One region of the Succiniclasticum sp. genome, then DNA from elsewhere that is predicted to be linked to it. Evidence: riboswitches for the same ligand, from Rfam matches in the RefSeq annotation. Region 1 holds a riboswitch; the other holds the start of a gene.
The links. Region 1 has a riboswitch for glycine ahead of ACZOWY_RS04200 (alanine/glycine:cation symporter family protein). Riboswitches for the same ligand answer to the same signal wherever they lie in the genome.
Positions count from the first base shown of each region.

Region 2: another riboswitch for glycine. It lies ahead of ACZOWY_RS02955 (alanine/glycine:cation symporter family protein); the one in region 1 lies ahead of ACZOWY_RS04200 (alanine/glycine:cation symporter family protein).

Region 1 covers NZ_DBMCWA010000005.1:93,214-99,340, reverse strand. Annotated here, with positions in the region: gene ACZOWY_RS04210 (DedA family protein) at 1-644, opposite strand, end outside; gene ACZOWY_RS04205 (methionyl aminopeptidase) at 891-1,751, shown strand; glycine riboswitch at 1,955-2,067, shown strand; partial or broken gene ACZOWY_RS04200 (alanine/glycine:cation symporter family protein) at 2,295-3,704, shown strand; gene pcrA (DNA helicase PcrA) at 4,100-6,127, shown strand, end outside.
Region 2 covers NZ_DBMCWA010000003.1:148,866-154,992, forward strand. Annotated here, with positions in the region: gene ACZOWY_RS02935 (hypothetical protein) at 1-87, shown strand, start outside; gene ACZOWY_RS02940 (NAD(P)/FAD-dependent oxidoreductase) at 175-1,110, shown strand; gene ACZOWY_RS02945 (glutaredoxin family protein) at 1,227-1,460, shown strand; gene ACZOWY_RS02950 (glutathione peroxidase) at 1,547-2,095, shown strand; glycine riboswitch at 2,365-2,488, shown strand; gene ACZOWY_RS02955 (alanine/glycine:cation symporter family protein) at 2,579-3,991, shown strand; gene ACZOWY_RS02960 (flavodoxin family protein) at 4,266-4,814, opposite strand; gene ACZOWY_RS02965 (winged helix-turn-helix transcriptional regulator) at 4,924-5,256, shown strand; gene ACZOWY_RS02970 (EFR1 family ferrodoxin) at 5,321-6,091, shown strand.

The sequences.
Region 1 (6,127 bases):
TTCCCCATTTTCGCTTTAGCAAATTCATATACGATAGGAAGTACGGAAACGATGATGATGCCTAAGGCTACATGGGAGAAGTTTTCTTTCACGAAAGGGATGTTCCCGAAAAAGTAACCGGCGCCCGTGAACAGACCGACCCAGGTCAGACCACCAATTACGTTATAGTGCAGGAAAGTGGTGTAATGCATGGTGCCGATACCTGCCACAAAGGGAGCAAAAGTGCGGACAATGGGTACGAAGCGGCAGAGGAAGATGGCCTTGTGGCCGTGTTTTTCATAAAACTTCTGCGCTTTTTCCACATGTTCCGGTTTGATCAGCCGGTTATGGCTTTCCAACAGTTTTTGTCCGAATTTTTCTCCTATCCAATAGTTGCTGGTATCGCCTAAAATCGCAGCTGCCAGGCAAATGGCAAACAGGGTTCCGAAATGCAGGCTGTTGGCGGTAGCGGACAGGGCACCGCAGGCGAACAGCAGAGAGTCTCCCGGAAGGAACGGCGTAACGACCAGACCGGTTTCGCAGAAGATAATCATGAACAAAATAAAATAAATTAATGAACCGTACGATGCCATGACCACGGGGATGTATTTGTCAAAATGCATGATATATTCACTGAAATAAAAAGGAATCTGACTGATGTCCATAAAGTGAAAAACCTCCGGTGAATTATTGAGGATTCGTTCTGCTCCTGTCTGGCAGGTGGAATTCTTGGGTCTGTTGCAGAAAGCATATGAATCTGCTCTTTCAAATATTTTTTGGTAATGCCAATGTATTCTACCATATTTTCACAAAGAATGATATAATAATTTATTATTTGTGACAGTTTGCAAATGTTTTTTATTTTTTAGGAAAAGACAGAGAAATGGTTTAATGTTTTTTTGGAGGACGCGATGAGCGAAGTGTTGTGTTGGTGCGGCAGTGGCAAGCCGTATGAAGATTGCCATAAAGAAATTGAAGATGAGATCCGGTTGCATCAGCTGGCAGGGGAAGAAGTGCCTACACGCCAGATGATCAAGACGCCGGAACAGATTGCCGGGATCCGGGAAGCTTGCAAATTGAATACCGCTGTGCTGGATGAAGTGGCAAAACATGTCAGAAAAGGCATGACGACGGAAGAGATTGACCGGATCGTTTACGATTTTACGGTGGCCCACGGGGGGATTCCGGCACCATTGAATTTTTGCGGTTTTCCCAAAAGTGTCTGCACCTCCATTAACGACGTGGTGTGTCACGGCATTCCTTCGGAAAAAGTGGTGTTGCGTTCCGGGGATATCGTGAATATTGATGCATCAACGATTTTGAACAATTATTACGGAGACGCTTCCCGTATGTTTGAAATCGGACGGGTGGACAAGAGGGCTAAAGACCTGGTGGCGATTACAAAAGAATGTCTGAAGCGGGGGCTGGCGGCGGTAAAGCCCTGGGGACACCTGGGAGATATCGGCGCGGCAGTTTCCCAGCTGGCCCGCAAGCATGGGTACAGCGTGGTGGAAGAGTTCGGAGGTCATGGGGTTGGAGTGGAATTCCATGAGGATCCGTTTGTGGCCCATGTGGGCAAAAAAGGAACCGGTATGCTGCTGGTGCCCGGCATGATTTTTACCATTGAGCCCATGATCAACACCGGCAGGAAAAATGTTTTCATTGATGAAGCGGACAACTGGACGGTGTACACAGAAGACGGCGGTCTCTCCGCCCAATGGGAATATACGGTGCTGGTGACGGAAAGCGGCGCGGAAATATTGTCGTGGTAAAACCGGCATGTTCATTGTATACACGTATACTTGCGAAAATCTATTGATTTTTTTATGACAATTGTTTAAAATTGTCTCATATTAGGAAATATTAGAATTGAATAACGGGTGCATGATGTATGCGGAAAAATACCGGTTGAAACCTTCCGGTATGCCGAAGGAGTAACACTATCAGGCGTTCTGAGGAACACGAAACCGCATGCGGACACAACTCTGGAGATACCCATTCAATTGGGAGCCGAAGGGGCAAGGGATGGACTCGCAGAAAAGGCGGGAACGGTTCCAATCTCTCAGGCAAAAGGACAGGGACGGTAGAGATGGCAACACCATCTTACAGCAGCAGCGCATATAAATATTGCCGGCCTTGTGGAAATTTCCAGAGGCCGGTTATTTTATGAAGGGTCCAAATCAGAATGAGGGGTGTCCGGGATGAAAGGATTTCATGAACGGGATGACAGCGGATAACGGAAACGCCTGCCCGTAAAGGCATTCAGAAAAAACCGTTGTCAACAAAAATTTGCAGGAGAAAGGAACTGGTGAATTATGGATTGGAAAGCGATTAATGAGATTGTAGGAGCGATAGACAGCTTCGTATGGGGTCCTGCCATGCTGGTCCTGCTGGTAGGTACCGGTATTTACCTGACATTTAAACTGAATTTCCGTACATGGAGGAACCTGCCGTATTCGATTAAAAGTGTAATCGGCAAGGATGCCCGCCAGAAAAAGGCCGGCGGCGAAGGCGACGTTTCTTCGTTCAACGCGCTGATGACTGCACTGTCGGCCACCATCGGTACCGGCAACATCGTGGGCGTTGCGACGGCGATGTTTGCAGGCGGTCCCGGGGCGCTGGTGTGGATGTGGCTCTCCGCAGCGTTCGGAATTACCACCAAGTATGCGGAATGTATGCTGGCCAGCAAATACCGTGAGGTGAACGAAAAGGGTGAAATGAAGGGCGGTCCCATGTTCACCATGAAAAACGGTTTCTCCAATAAGCAGCTGGGCGCGATTTTAGGCTTCCTGTTTGCTCTGTTTACCGTGCTTGCTTCTTTTGGTATCGGCAACATGACCCAGGCCAATTCCATTTCCACGGCGCTGGATAAAACCTTTGCCGTTCCGGTAGCAGCTACCGGCGCAGCACTGGTCATCCTGTGCATGATCATCATCCTGGGTGGTATCCAGTCCATTTCCAAAGTGGCTTCCGTAGTTGTTCCGGTTATGGCCGTGTTCTATGTAGTCTGCGGTCTGGCAGGTATTCTGGCTAACGTGCAGGAAATCCCCCACGGTCTGTACCTGATTTTCACTATGGCATTTAATCCTCAGGCGGTTGGCGGCGGCGTGCTGGGCGCTATTACCGTAAGCGTGATGAACGCCATGCGTTATGGCGTAGCCCGTGGTTGCTTCTCTAACGAAGCCGGTTTAGGTTCTGCTGCTATCGTTGCGGCATCTGCACACACGGATGATCCTGTACGCCAGGGCTATATCAACTCCACCGGTACGTTCTTTGATACCATCGTAATCTGCTCCATTACCGGTCTGGTCATTGCTTCTTCCGGTATGCTGGGCGCCGTAGATGAAAAGGGTGTGGCTCTTTCCGGCCTGACCCTGACCATTGCCGCATTTGAAAAATTTGTAGGCCCCGTTGGCAGATATATCGTATCCATCGGTATTGTACTGTTTGCATACTCCACCATCTTGGGTTGGGAATATCAGGGTGAAAAATGTTTTGAATACCTGTTCGGAAGCGCCAAATTCAATGTGGTTTACCGTGTAATCTTCTGCCTGATTACCTATATCGGTGCAACCCAGACCCTGGAACTGGTTTGGAACCTGGCGGATATCTTCAATGCGCTGATGGCCATCCCGAACCTGATTTCCCTGCTGATCCTGGCCAATGTGATCAAAGCGGAAACAGAACGCTACCAGCCCATTCTGGAAGCGGAAAAAGCCGGTAAAGTAATGCAGCATGCTACGATTGACCAGGTAGAAGCACTGCGTGAAAAAACGGTTGCCATCGAAAAGAAAGTTGATTTGACACAGAAGAAAGTAGAATCGCTGGAAAAGAAGATGGGTAAAATGGAAGAAACGATCCGTAAAATTAAGAAATAACTTTGAAGTTGTCAGACCCCGGATTTTTAAGCTTCCACCTTGTTAAATGTAGTGAACCAAAAACAAAAAGATTGCGTATACAATAATCATAACGCACCTCTGTTCCACACTGATGTGGCAGAGGTGTGTTTTCTGCTTTTTTCAAAGAGTTTACCGGCACAATATTACTTTTTTAAACCTGTGCTTTGTGGTAAAATAAAAAGACTGAATATCTGTCCAGATTACATATATTGGAGGACCTGATGAACGACAGTATTACCAACCTGAATCCGCAGCAGCAAGCTGCGGTGGAACATATAAACGGACCGATGCTGATCCTGGCAGGGGCAGGCAGCGGTAAGACCAAAGTGCTGACCTGCCGTATCGCACATCTGCTGGAGCTGGGTGTGCCACCCTATAAAATTCTGGCGATTACCTTTACCAATAAAGCTGCCAGGGAGATGCGTTCCCGTGTGGACGCCATGGTAGGCCCCGCGGCGAAAGACGTGTGGCTGTACACCTTCCACGCATTTTGTGCCCGCTTCCTGCGCCGGGAAATTGAGGTGCTGGGAACCCATAAAAGCAATTTTGCGATTTATGATGCGGCAGACCAGAAAAATTTATTAAAATCTATCCTGAAGGACATGAATCTGGATGAAAAGCGTTTTCCGCCGGCAGCGTTGCAGAACGCGATTTCCAACGCCAAGAACCAGATGCAGAATGCTGCGGATTTTGCTAAACTGGCGGGGGATTTTTTCGAACAGAAAGCAGCAGAGGTTTACACGTTATATGAAAAACGTCTTCTGGCCAATAACGCCATGGATTTTGACGACCTGCTGATGCTTTCCGTCAAGATTCTGGCGGAATGCCCGGACGTACGGGAAAAATATCAGCAGCGCTTCAGTTATATCATGATTGACGAATACCAGGACACCAACCGGGCCCAGTATCTTCTGACCCGGTATCTGGCGGGGGACGAAGGAAACCTGTGCGTGGTAGGCGACGCAGACCAGAGCATCTACGGCTGGCGGGGAGCGGACATCCGCAACATTCTGGATTTTGAAAAAGATTATCCCAAAGCAGAGCTGCTGAAGCTGGAACAGAATTACCGTTCGACTACTGTAATTTTGGATGCGGCCAATGCGGTAATCGAAAACAATACAGGACGCAAGCCGAAAAAGTTATGGACGAACAATCCTGTGGGGACGGCCATCACGTATTATAACGCCATGGATGAACGGGACGAAGCCCGTTTCGTGGTGGAGCAGGCGCAGAGGCTGATCCGCAGCGGGCGGTTTTCCTACGGGGATATGGCGGTGCTGTACCGTACCAATACCCAGTCCCGTGTGTTTGAAGAAATGCTGATCAAAAGCGGAATCAGCTACAGCATGGTAGGCGGCGTCAAATTCTACGACCGTAAAGAGATCCGGGACGTAATGGCCTATCTGAAGCTGCTGTACAATCCCTACGATACACTGAGCCTGCTGCGCATCATCAACGTGCCTAAACGGGGCATCGGGCAGGCTACTGTCAACAAGATGCAGGACTATGCCAATGTCCGGGGGATTTCTTTATTTGAAGTGATTACGAACGCAGCGGCGGTACCCGGACTGAGCTCCCGCTTCATCAGTAAACTGGAAGAAATGAGCGGCATCCTCTTTGACCTTATGGCCGAAACAGATTCTGTCCCGATAGAACAACTCATTGACGATGTGATCCATAAGACGGGTTATCTGGAAGAACTGCAGGCTGAACGGACGCCGCAGTCGGAAAGCCGGGCGGAAAATTTGCAGGAACTGATCAGTGTGGCCCGGGATTTTCTGAAGGATGAAGGGGAAGAAAAAACGCTGGCCCGTTTCCTGGAACATGTAGCACTGGTTTCTGATATTGACGATGCTCAACTGGATAATGACAAGTTTACGTTGATGACGTTGCATTCTGCCAAAGGGCTGGAGTTCCCGGTGGTGTTTCTGGCGGGGATGGAAGAAGGACTGTTTCCCCATGCCCGCAGTCTGATGGACGACGAACAGATGGAAGAAGAGCGACGGCTATGTTACGTGGGTATCACCCGGGCCAAACAGATTTTATATCTGACGGGGGCTAAGACCCGTACCATATACGGAAAGACAAATTATTCCATGCCATCCCGTTTTCTGAAAGAAATTCCGGAAAAGCTGGTGCACGAGTATCACCGGCCTTCTCTGGTAAGTGCGGGATTCCGAAATACGGAAGGGTATAAGAGCGGCGGTTACAGCTCGTCCGAATATAGACGGAACGGCAGTTACGGGCAA
Region 2 (6,127 bases), on a different contig from region 1:
TGGATCCCGATTTCCGTAAAACCGGAATGGGTGATCCACTTCGGCGTAGGCGGCAACTTTAAATATGAGAAGCTGGAAAGAAAATAGCGAGCCAAGGTTTCATACAAAAATCAAAATTTGACAGTGACAACTATGTTACAATAAATGTAAGAATAAAAGGCAGGGAGGGATTCCATGGCGAAAGAAATTAAAAAGAAGGATATTATTATTATCGGAGCGGGTATGGCAGGCCTGACGGCCGCTTTATATGCCGGGCGCATGAATCTCTCTGTGCTGGTATTGGAAAACGCGCTGGTGGGCGGACAGATCGCCAATGCCACAGGGATTGAGAATTATCCCGGTCATAAGGTGATTGCCGGCGGGGACCTCATTGCGACGGTGCAGCAGCAGGCGGAATCTTTCGGCGCCGAGGTGGATGAATTTGATCCGATTGAACGCGTAGATTTGACCAAATCACCGAAGATTGTGGAAACGGAAGGGTGCATCTACGAAGCGGATGTGGTGATCATCGCTTCCGGTATGGATCGCCGCAAGCTCCCCCTGCCGGAAGAGGCGAAATATGCCGGGCGGGGTGTGCATTACTGCGAACTCTGCGACGGGCATATGTATCAGGACAAGGTGATTGCGGTGATGGGCGGCGGCAACGCGGCCGTGGACGCGGCCAATTTCCTCACCAAATATGCATCAAAGCTGCTGCTGATCCACCGGTCCCAGTTAAAAGCGGATACTGTTTCCCAGGAACGGCTGAAAAAGAATGAAAAAGCCACCATCTGCCTGAACACGGAAATTGAATCACTGCATGGGGATGGAAAGCTGGAAACGGTGACAGTGATTGACAAAACCACCGGCAAAGAACAGGAAGTGGCGGTGGACGGTATCTTCGTAAACATTGGCGTGATCCCCAACACGGAACTGTTTAAAGGCCAGGTGGAGATGGACGAAAACGGGCGGATCATCGCGGGCGAAGACTGCAGGACGAACCTGCCGGGCGTATTTGCGGCGGGGGACGTGCGGGTGAAAGAGATCCGTCAGCTGACAACGGCTGCGGCAGACGGGACTACGGCGGCGCTCTTGGCGGAACAGTACCTGAGCAAGATGCGACAGGGATGAACCGGATCAAAGTGATGCAGAAGTGTTTCAGTGAGTAAAACAGAAAGCGAAAAAGCAAATCTTTTTCAGTTTCAAAGAATTGGAAACGATAGTATTGAATCAGGAGGAAACCAAAAATGGTAAAAGTGTATTCGATTACGACCTGTCCCTGGTGCGAGAAGGTAAAAAAATATCTGAAATCCAAAAATGTGGAATTTGAAGAACACAACATCGAACTGAGCGAAGAAGACCGGGACGAATGCTACAAGATTTCCGGCGATCTGATTGTGCCCGTTACCACCGTGGACGGGAACGATGATTTTGTTGTGAGCTTTGACAAGGCGAAGCTGGATGCGCTGCTGGGATTATAAAAACAGTGAAAAGGATTGCGCTATATTAAGGAAACAGACGAGAACAGAAATATGAAAAGACAAGACACATAAAGGAGGGAATGATTATGGGCGTATATGATTTTACGGTAAAGACCAGCCAGGGTAAGGAAAAGTCGCTGGCGGATTATAAAGGGAAAGTACTGGTTATCGTCAACACGGCCAGCAAATGCGGTTTTACTCCCCAGTTCAAGGGACTGCAGGATCTGTATATGAAATACAAAGGGCAGGGGCTGGAAATTTTGGGGTTCCCCTGCAACCAGTTCGCGGAACAGGATCCGGAAGGAAACGCAGCGATTGAACAGTTCTGCCGCTTCAATTACGGGGTCACCTTCCAGATTTTTGAAAAAGGCGACGTGAGGGGCGAAACAGCGCAGCCGTTGTTTAAGTTTTTAACAAAAGAAAAAGGCTTTGAAGGTTTTGACATGAACCATCCTATTGCCGGCAAACTGGAAGAAGCGCTGAAGGCAAACTTCCCGGAGTATCTGGAAGGGGACGGCATCAAGTGGAACTTTACAAAATTCCTGATCGACAGGGAAGGCAATGTGGTAAAGCGCTTTGAACCCACTGCTGCGCCGGAAGATATGGAGAAAGATATCGAGGCGCTGCTGAAATAAACCGGCCTGTGCATCAAATGCATCTGTGGTTATGTGGAGCTGGCAACCCAGGGCGAAGCCAGCCTTAAGGAACGATACGAGGTTATAAAAGTACAGCGGGGTACGGAGTTTTCCTGTTCAATATGATTTACACTTGCATTTACTGAAAAAACGTGTATAATAAAGACTGTCGTACAACTGAACAAAGGTGGATGAATCTTGTGGGAGAACGGCGCAAGCCTGCCGAAGGAGCTAAACTCTCAGGCGCTGTAAAAAGCGGAACCATAAGGGGACACGACTCTGGAGAGTCCCGGCACGGGAACGCGGTTCAGTCGTTTCCGGTACGGGCGCCGAAGGTGCACGGAAGCTTACGCGGCTTTCTTATCTCTCAGGCAAAAGGACAGAGAAAGATTTCAGGATGTTTCCTGTTATTTTGATTTGCGAACTTATCTCCGGAGCAGTTGGAGGTAAGTTTTTTTATTTTGTACCCTTGGAGGAGAAACCATGAATCTGGAGTTGTTGAACGAAATTGACAGTTTTGTCTGGGGACCGCCGCTGCTTGTGCTGCTGGTGGGGACCGGTGTTTTTCTGAGTCTGCGTCTGGGATTCTTGCAGGTTGCGAGACTGCCCAAAGCGTTAGGGCTTATTTTTAAAGCAAAGAGCCAGGGCGAAGGGGACACCTCGTCGTTCCGTGCGTTGTGCACGGCCCTTGCCGCCACCATCGGAACCGGTAACATTGTCGGCGTGGCTACGGCTGTGAAAGCCGGCGGCCCCGGCGCGCTGTTCTGGATGTGGGTGGCTGCGTTCTTCGGCATGGCGACCAAATACGCGGAGGGGTTGCTGGCTGTGAAATACCGTGGCGTGGACGAACACGGCGAAATTGCCGGCGGCCCCATGTTTTATATTGAAAACGGCATGGGCAGGCAGTGGAAACCGCTGGCTGTGTTTTTCGCGGCAGCGGGCGTGCTGGTTGCCTATTTCGGCATCGGTACCTTTGCCCAGGTGAATTCCATTGTGGATATTACAAAGCTTTCTATCGGGCTCGACCCCATGTATACGGCCGTGATTCTCACGCTGGCGGTTGCCGCGGTAACCATCGGCGGCCTTCAGTCCATTGCCTCCGTTGCCAGCAAAATCGTTCCGGCAATGGCTGTGATTTATTTTGTTGCGACGGTCGGTTTCCTGCTCATGTTCATTGACAAAGTGCCCGCCGCAGTGATGGAAGTGCTACGCTGCGCGTTTACGCCGACGGCGGCGGCCGGAGGCTTTGCCGGGGCGAGCGTTATGCTGGCCATGCGGTCCGGTGTTGCCCGTGGCGTATTCTCCAATGAGTCCGGCCTGGGCTCTGCACCCATTGTGGCCGCTGCGGCTAAGACAAAATGGCCGGCGGAGCAGGGGCTGGTTTCCATGACAGGCACCTTTATCGACACGATCATCATCTGTACCCTTACCGGTCTCACCCTTGTGGTATCCGGGCTGTGGAAGGGCGACCTGAACGGGGCGGCGCTGACCCAGGCGGCTTTCATGCAGGGTTATCCGGAAGCCGGGAAAATCGTGCTGATGGTGGGTCTGGTGCTGTTTGCTTTCACCACTATTTTGGGCTGGAATTATTACGGGGAACGCTGCATCGTTTATCTGGCCGGCGTGAAGGCCATTCTTCCATACCGTATCATTTTTATTGTGCTGGTAGCCTTAGGCGCTTTCCTGAAGTTGGAGGCAATCTGGGTGCTGGCGGATATTGTCAACGGCCTCATGGCGATTCCCAACCTGATCGCCCTGCTGGCGTTAAGCGGCGTGGTGGTAGCCGAGACGAAACGGTATTTCAAACATGTTGCAATGGGGGATGTTGACGAAGTGAACGGACTTCTGCCGGACGGACCGGAAGAAGTGATTGAACAGAAACTGGAAGGCAGATGAGAGTGCCATAGGCAAAATTATAAAGCCCGCATGGTCAGGATGCGGGCTTTTTTCTTTCCCTTATATAAAAACCCTGATTTTAACGCGTCGCCTCAGTGGCAGCTTTCCCCGACAAAGCAATAAAATTAACGAAAGATATACTATCTGGAGACAGATAAATAAGACTGTCTATATATATTAACAGAAAGCAGGCTGGAAAACCGCGCCACGACTGGAGTTGCGAAAAAAATCCGGTCACTGAAGTGACCGGATAGAGGTTTTGGATTATACTTTTTTACTTGATTGATTTTCCAAGATTATATGCTTTTTCCAGCTCCGGTTTCCCTTTCGTGTCCCCGGGCTGCGCTACATGGCCGCATAATACTTTTCCGATGCTTTTCCAGCCAATGTGGCGTTCCAGATGGTCGTACCAGAATTCGCTTTCCTGGAATTCGTCGCCTTCCGCCGCCATGATCAGCGCGGTTAATTTTTTGGGGTTCTCATAGTTCGGATTGGCTTCTGCAATGGCAAACAGCCGGTCAAACGTGTTTTTCAAAAACCCGGAAATGAACCAGTAATAAAGAGGGGAAGCAAGCACGACAATGTCCGCTTCTTTGTAAAGCGGATAGATTTTTTCCATATCGTCGCGCTGTACACAGGGATGCGCCGCGTCTTTTCCGCCTTTCCAGCAGCCGAGGCATCCGTTGATTTTCATATGCGCCGGGAAAAATTCCGTCACGGTATGGCCAGCTTCTTCCGCGCCCCGTTTAAACGCGGCGGTCAGCGAAGCGGTATTGCCGTTTTTCCGGGGACTGCCATTTAAGATTACGATTTTTTTTGCCATTTCATTCAGCTCCTTTGCATATTGCTTTTTCCTGTTCGGTATGATACCATGAAACGGGAAATGTAACAAGTACCAACATTTAAGTTAGGTACTTACCCGGAGGTAAGAAATGGAAAGAAAGAGGATTGAAGAGGCAAATTTTAACGAAACCGGATACAGCTACACCCTTTCCCTGATTTCAGGGAAGTATAAACCGGTCATCCTGTACTGCCTGATGGAGTATGAACCGGTCCGGTTTAATGAAATGCAGCGGTATCTGCAAAAGGTGGCGGATAAGACCCTCAGTCAGAACCTGAAAGAACTGGAAGCCGATGACCTGATCATGCGTAAGGTGTATCCGCAGATTCCTCCCAAGGTTGAGTATTCGCTGACCGAGCGGGGGCATTCTCTTGTCAAAGTACTGGATAAGCTTTGCGATTGGGGAAATGAAAACCGGAAATGAAAATCATTGTTTTTTATTTTTGATAAAACCGGTCTGATGTGAAATGTAAAGAGGATGTGAGCGTATGATTATTTATTTTTCCGGCACCGGTAATTCGTACAGTGTGGCAGAAAAACTGGCGGCAGTTCTGAATGACAGGGCGGTACCGCTGATCCGGCTGCAGGAAGAACCGGATGCGTTTGATCTGACACGGGAAGCAAAAATCGGTATAGTGTTTCCTGTGTACTTTGGGGATATTCCCCAACCGTTGGAGGAATATCTGCAAACCGCGCAACTTCGTCCTGACACCTATTTTTACGGCGTGGCGACATGTGGCGGTTCTTTTGGTGTTTCCCTTTATCATCTGCGGGAAATTCTGAAAGTGCGTGGCTGTAAGTTAAGTTACGGGCGTGTCTCCTATATGATTGCCAACAGTACGGCAACCTGGAAAAATGAAGTGACGTATGATTACCATAAGCTGGACGGCGAGGCGAAGGTGGTAAAAGAAACGGCGCAGGCAGTCGCAGACCGAAAGGTTGACACCTCGCTGATGAAGCCGTCGTTTGTGGGAAAGATTATGGCAAGCGGTTTCGTTAAAAAGTTGGGGATGAAACGTTTTGCCGTTTCCGTTGATCCGGATCATTGTGTCGGCTGCGGTATTTGCGTCCGCATCTGCCCGGCGCATAACATAACGTTGAAGAATCAAAAAGCGGTAACAGGCTCCGATTGCGCACATTGTATGGCCTGTGTGCATGCGTGTCCCCATGGCGGCATGCTGGTAAACGGGCACAAGATTAAAAAGGAAAACCAGTACAGGCATCCGGAAGTGGAAATGAAAGACATGTTTTTAAGATAAATCGGTTACTGAATAAAACGTTTCCTGTTTTCATAA